One region of the Microbispora sp. H10830 genome, then DNA from elsewhere that is predicted to be linked to it. Evidence: riboswitches for the same ligand, from Rfam matches in the RefSeq annotation. Region 1 holds a riboswitch; the other holds the start of a gene.

Region 1 (3,350 bases):
CGCACCTCCGTGGGTGTTACGTTGAATGCCTGGTGATATGCCGCGACGCTTGAGACGGAGCCGCCCGTGTTGCAGATGGAGGTCGTGGGGGTTCGCGTTGAGATGCCCACCAACCAGCCGATCGTTCTCCTGAAGGAGACGAGCGGTGATCGGTACCTGCCGATCTGGATAGGCATGACCGAGGCGACCGCTATCGCGTTGGCGCAGGCGGAGGAGCCGCCGCCCCGGCCGCTGACCCACGACTTGTTCCGTGACGTTCTTGAGGCCTTGGGGGTGCGGTTGCGCACCGTCAACATCGTCGCGCTCCGCGATGGAATCTTCTTCGCCGATCTGGTCTTCTCCAACGGCGTGGAGGTCAGCGCCCGTCCTTCGGACTCGATCGCGCTGGCGTTGCGTACGGGCGCGACGATCTACGCGAGTGAGGACGTGATCCAGGAGGCGGGCGTGAGCATGCCCGACGACCAGGAAGACGAAGTGGAAAAGTTCCGCGAGTTCCTGGACAAAATCACACCGGAAGACTTCGGCCGGGCGGGCTGACGTGCCGGACGATTTCGGGAGATTACGCTTCACGACGCGCCGGACGGGGTCGTTGACTGACGATGGCCCCGGTCCTACGGTGCAAGGGAAACCACGGTTGTAATTCACGAACCCCCAGATCAGACCGTGGGATGAGAGAAAGCCGGAGGTCCGCAGTGGCGGTCAGCAGCGGCGAGGGTAAGTCGGCCGGCCAGCACGACCCGGTTCGGCAGGCGGCGCGTGAGCGCGCCGGCGAACAGGGTCTGCTGTTCGACGAGCAGCCGACGGCGCTGCCTCAGGGCATCGGATACCGCGGGCCCACGGCGTGCGCGGCGGCCGGGATCACCTACCGGCAACTCGACTACTGGGCCCGGACCGAACTGGTGCTCCCGACGATAAGGGCCGCCCAGGGATCCGGGTCCCAGCGACTGTACAGCTTCCGCGACATCCTCGTCCTGAAGGTCGTCAAACGTCTTCTGGACACGGGGGTCTCCCTCCAGCAGATACGCACCGCCGTACGGCATTTGCGCGACCGGGGCGTCAACGACCTGGCCCAGATCACTTTGATGAGCGACGGCGTGAGCGTCTACGAGTGCACGAGCGCCGACGAGGTGATCGACCTGCTGCAGGGTGGCCAGGGCGTGTTCGGCATCGCGCTCGGGCGGGTGTGGCGGGAGGTCGAGGGATCGCTGGCCGAGCTTCCGGGCGAGCGCGCGGAGGCCGCTCCGGATGCGGAGGGGGACCATCCCTCGGACGAGCTGGCCCGCCGGAGAAAGGCCCGCAGGACCGGCTGAGATCATTCCGCAGGGGTGGGAGTGATGCCTGATATCGGGTAGCCGGTAGAGTGGGACACGGCCGACGACCTCGTGCGGGAGAGACCCCTGGCCTTCAGGGGCGCCGAAGGAGCAAACCTCCCCGGAATCTCTCAGGCATCCGTACCGCACGGACGAGGCGACTCTGAAAAGCAGGCCCGCCGGCCAGGCGGCGCCTCACCGAAGGGGAAAGCCGGGCTCGACGGCCCGGTGAAGCTCTCAGGTCCGATGACAGAGGGGGAGACCGCTTCACGACCGGCCGCGCCACGCAGGGCGCCGGACGGTCGCCGCAGGTCTCGACCCGCCCAGGAGGCCCCTGTCATGACCGATCGGTCCACGCTTCGCGATCTTTCCGCTCCGCCCTTCGCCACCCGTCATATCGGCCCCTCCGAGGCCGGCCGCGCCCGGATGCTGGAGGCCGTCGGCTACGAGTCGGTGGCCGACCTGCTCGCGGTGGCCGTGCCCGAGGCCATCCGCACGCGCGGCCCGCTGAACCTGCCCGAGGCGGTGGGGGAGGCCGAGGCTCTGGCCGAGCTGCGCGCCCTCGCCGGCCGCAACCGGGTGCTGACCCCGATGATCGGCCTCGGGTACCACGACACGATCACCCCGGGTGTCGTTCTCCGCAACGTGATGGAGAACCCCGGCTGGTACACCGCGTACACGCCCTACCAGCCGGAGATCTCGCAGGGCCGGCTGGAGGCGCTGCTGAACTTCCAGACGGTCGTGTCGGACCTCACCGGCCTCGACGTCGCCGGCGCGTCCCTGCTCGACGAGGCGACGGCCGCGGCCGAGGCGATGACGCTGGCCCGGCGGGCGAGCAAGGTGAAGACCGACGTGTTCGTGGTGGACGCCGACGCGCTGCCGCAGACCAAGGCCGTGCTGGCGACCCGCGCCGAGCCGCTCGGCATCACGCTGGTGGAGTCCGACCTCGCCGGCGAGCTGCCCGAGTGCTTCGGAGTCCTCGTCCAGTATCCGGGCGCGAGCGGCCGGGTGGCATCCTTCCGCGCGGTCGCCGAGCGGGCGCACGCCCAGGGGGCGCTGCTGGTGGCCGCGGCCGACCTGCTGGCGCTGACCCTGCTGGAGACTCCGGGCGAGCAGGGCGCCGACATCGCCGTCGGCTCCTCCCAGCGCTTCGGTGTCCCGCTGGGCTACGGCGGCCCCCACGCCGCGTACATGGCCGTCCGCGAGGGCCTGCAGCGGCAGATGCCGGGCCGCCTGGTCGGCGTCTCGGTGGACGCCGACGGCCGCACGGCCTACCGGCTGGCCCTGCAGACCCGCGAGCAGCACATCCGGCGGGAGAAGGCCACCAGCAACATCTGCACCGCGCAGGTGCTGCTCGCCGTCATGGCGTCGATGTACGCCGTTTACCACGGCCCGGAGGGCCTCAGGAGGATCGCCCAGCGGGTGCACCGCCACGCGGCCGTCCTGGCCGCGGGGCTGCGCGAGGGCGGCGTGGAGGTCGTCCACGACGAGTTCTTCGACACCGTGCTCGCCCGGGTGCCCGGGCGGGCCGCTCAGGTCGTGGCCGCCGCCGCGGAGCGGGGCGTGAACCTGCGCCTGGCCGACGACGACCACGTCGGGGTCGCCTGCGACGAGAAGACCACCACGGACCACCTGCGGGCGGTCTGGGCGGCGTTCGGCGCGCCCGAACTCGTGGTCGAGGACCTCGATCGGGTGACCTCCGACGCGCTCCCGGCCGACCTGCAGCGGACCTCGGACTTCCTCACCCACCCGGTGTTCCACTCCCACCGGTCCGAGACGGCGATGCTGCGCTACCTGCGGCGGCTGCAGGACAAGGACATCGCGCTCGACCGCTCGATGATCCCGCTGGGCTCCTGCACGATGAAGCTCAACGCGACCACAGAGATGGAGCCGGTCACCTGGCCGGAGTTCGCCTCGATCCACCCGTTCGCCCCGGCGGAGCAGGCCGAGGGATACGCCGAGCTGATCGCGACGCTGGAGGGCTGGCTGGCCGAGGTCACCGGCTACGACCGGGTGTCGATCCAGCCGAACGCGGGCTCC
Region 2 (3,350 bases), on a different contig from region 1:
CGGGCTGATGGACGCCGCCCTGCGCACCGGCCTGCCGTTCCTCGGCATCTGCCGGGGCCTGCAGGTGCTCAACGTGGCGCTGGGCGGCACCCTCCACCAGCACCTGCCCGACCTGGTCGGCCACACCGCCCACTCCCCCGCCCCCGGGACGTTCGGCCGCCTCCCCGTACGGCTGTCGCCGGGGTTGGCCAAGATCTACGACGGCGAGGACCTGACGCCCGCCCACTACCACCACCAGGCGATCGACCGCCTGGCGGACGGGCTGGAGGTCACCGCCCGCTCGGACGACGGCACGATCGAGGCCGTCGAGGTCACGGGCGCGGCGTTCGCCCTGGCCGTCCAGTGGCACCCGGAGGCCGACGAGGACGGCCCGCTGTTCCACGCCCTCGTCGCCGCCGCCCGCCACTGAGGGTCCCGCGGGATCGGCGCCGTCTTCGCCGGCCATCCCGCCGAGCGTGCCGACCGGCTCCCGGAAATCCTCGTCCGTCATAAGCCGCACCTCCCCGGGCCCGCGCCGATCACCGCGTAATCGGCGTCACACTCCCACTCCGCCCGCATGGACAGTCGGCGAGAGCTTGATCTGTAACCGATTTCATTTAGGTTATCGGCGTATCGGCGCGCACGGGGCCGGGCATTGCGACCCACAGAGCGGCGTTTATGGACTCCGGAGCGGCCGACATACAAACGACTATTTTTTGACTCAAGCCGCCGGAGAGAGATATGGTCAAATGGCGATCAAAGCCGCATCGTCGGCGCGTTCACGCTGCTTTCGTGCGAGGGGAACCGTGTTATACGCCGTGCTCGGACCGTTCCTGGCCATGAAACCCTCAGGGGATGTCATCGCCGGGCTCGCCCCGAGGCACCGGCAGCTCCTCGCACTGTTCCTGCTCAATCCGAATATCGCGGTTCACCGGGACCGGCTCATCGATCTGTTGTGGAATGGCCGTCCCACTAAATCGGCGCCGCGGAATCTTACCACCTACATCGCACAGGTGCGGCGGCGGCTCTCGCCACGCGACCCCGGCCTTTCTCCGCTGCACACCGTGGACGGCGGCTACCTTCTTTCCGTCCCGCCGGGATCCGTGGATGCTGCAGTATTCAACCATTTCGCGGCACAGGGCAGAATCGCTCGCGAAAATGGCGATTACCACAATGCGGCGAGGATGTTCGAGAACGCGCTGAGCCTGTGGCGGGGCGACGCCCTGCTCGCCATGAGGCATGTGGACGAGCTCTCCGCGTGGGCCGAACGGCTCGACGAGGACCGGCGCGCGGTGACCGAGGACCTCTTCGACGTACGGCTGGCGCTCGGGCACCATCACGAGATCGTCGGCGGCCTTGCCCAGTGGGCCCGGCGCCACCCGCTGCGCGAACGGCCGCACCGGCAGCTCATGCTGGCGCTGCACCGGTCGGGCCGCACCCACGACGCCTCGGCGTCCTACCAGCGACTGCGCCGCACCCTGGTCGACCGCCTCGGCACCGAGCCGTCCCCCGACACGCAGGCCCTCCACCAGCGGATCCTCACCGGCGACGACCTTCCGTCCGCCCTGATGCGCCTCCGCGCGGGGCATCGGCTGGCACGCGAGTGCGATCACAGACCGTAACGAAAGCCCGCAAGGACGGAATCTCGATCGAGGAAATCGGGACGATCCGCCGGTTACGGGGATGGCGGCGAACCACTAGGCTTGCAGCACACCGGTGATCCCGTGCGGGAGAGCGTCCTGGCATCCGGTCAGGGCCCCTGAAGGAGCAAGCCCTCCCCGCGAACCTCTCAAGGCAAAGGACCGTGCGGGCCAGGTGACCTCTGGAAAGAAGGCCGGAAGGCCTCGCCGAAGGTGAAAGTCCGGCAAAGATCGGACGAAGCTCTCAGGCGCCGATGACAGAGGGGGAGGATGCCCGATAGTCAAACGCAGCATCCGTCCTTCCGAGGTGCGCATGTCCCGAACCACCCCGCTCCGCGAGGTCCACGAAAGTCTCGGCGCGACCCTGACCGACTTCGCGGGCTGGCAGATGCCCCTGCGCTACGGCAGTGAGTCGGCCGAGCACAACGCGGTGCGCACGGCCGCGGGGCTGTTCGACCTGTCCCACATGGGGGAGATCTTCGTCGTCGGCGCGCAGGCGGGCGAGGCGCTCGACCACGCTCTCGTGGGACATCTCAGCGTCCTCGCGCCCGGCCGCGCCCGCTACACGATGATCGTGAACGAGACCGGCGGCATCCTCGACGATCTCATCGTCTACCGCCTCGACGAAGACCAGTACATGGTCGTCGCCAACGCCTCCAACTACGCCCTCGTCGCCCGTGAGCTCGCCGACCGGGTCCGGGGCCACGACGCGCGGGTGACCGACCGGTCGGACGAGTACGCGCTGGTCGCGGTGCAGGGCCCGCGCAGCGCCGAGATCCTGACCGCGCTGACCGACGCCGACCTCGACGATCTGAAGTACTACGCCATCGTCCCCGGCGTCGTCGCGGGCACGCCCGCCCTGATCGCACGCACCGGATACACCGGCGAGGACGGCTTCGAGCTTTTCGTGCTGAACGAGCACGCCGTGCCCCTGTGGAACGCCCTCGCCGAGGCGGGCAAGGACGCCGGGCTCGTCCCCGCCGGGCTGTCGGCCCGCGACACGCTGCGCCTGGAAGCCGGCATGCCGCTGTACGGCAACGAGCTGAGCGCGGCGATCACGCCGTTCGACGCGGGACTCGGCCGGGTCGTCCGCTTCGACAAGCCCGGCGACTTCGTGGGTAAGGCCGCCCTCGAACGGGCGGCGGAGAACGGCACCAGGCGGCGCCTGGTCGGGCTGGTGGCGCGCGGCCGCCGCGTGCCCCGCCACGGCTACCCGGTCACCCGCGAGGGCGCCGTCGTCGGCGAGGTGACCAGCGGCGCCCCGTCGCAGTCCCTCGGCCGCCCGATCGCCATGGCGTACGTCGACGAGGGCGCCCTGGAGAAGGGTGGCCTGGCCGTGGACATCCGGGGCAGCCAAGAACCGGTCGACGTCGTCGATCTGCCTTTCTACAGGAGGAGCAAGTGAGCACCATTCCGGACGACCTGAGCTACACCAAGGAACACGAGTGGGTGGCCGGGATCGAGGACGGCCTCACCGTGACGGTGGGCATCACGGCGTACGCGGCCGAGCAACTCGGCGACGTGGTTTACGTGGAGGTGCACTCGGAGGTCGGCTCGACGGTCGCGGCCGGCGACGCGGTCGGCGAGGTGGAGTCCACCAAGTCCGTGAGCGACATCTTCGCGCCGGTCGGCGGCGAGGTCGTCGAGATCAACTCCGCCGTCGTGGACAACCCCTCGCTGGTCAACTCCGACCCGTACGGCGAGGGCTGGCTGTTCCGCGTGCGCGTGGAG

Evidence for each region. A riboswitch is a leader RNA that binds a small molecule or an ion and turns the genes downstream of it on or off. The one in region 1 is predicted to bind glycine.
Region 2: it holds a riboswitch for glycine, as region 1 does, so the genes downstream of both, gcvT (glycine cleavage system aminomethyltransferase GcvT) here and gcvP (aminomethyl-transferring glycine dehydrogenase) in region 1, are expected to answer to the same signal.

What each region holds. Positions count from the first base shown of each region.
Region 1 covers NZ_JABBWX010000014.1:161,251-164,600, forward strand. Annotated here, with positions in the region: gene HHX35_RS31470 (bifunctional nuclease family protein) at 67-537, shown strand; gene HHX35_RS31475 (MerR family transcriptional regulator) at 693-1,310, shown strand; glycine riboswitch at 1,376-1,467, shown strand; gene gcvP (aminomethyl-transferring glycine dehydrogenase) at 1,650-3,350, shown strand, end outside.
Region 2 covers NZ_JABBWX010000010.1:244,606-247,955, reverse strand. Annotated here, with positions in the region: gene HHX35_RS25460 (gamma-glutamyl-gamma-aminobutyrate hydrolase family protein) at 1-409, shown strand, start outside; gene HHX35_RS25455 (AfsR/SARP family transcriptional regulator) at 729-1,601, shown strand; glycine riboswitch at 1,697-1,794, shown strand; gene gcvT (glycine cleavage system aminomethyltransferase GcvT) at 1,933-3,024, shown strand; gene gcvH (glycine cleavage system protein GcvH) at 3,021-3,350, shown strand, end outside.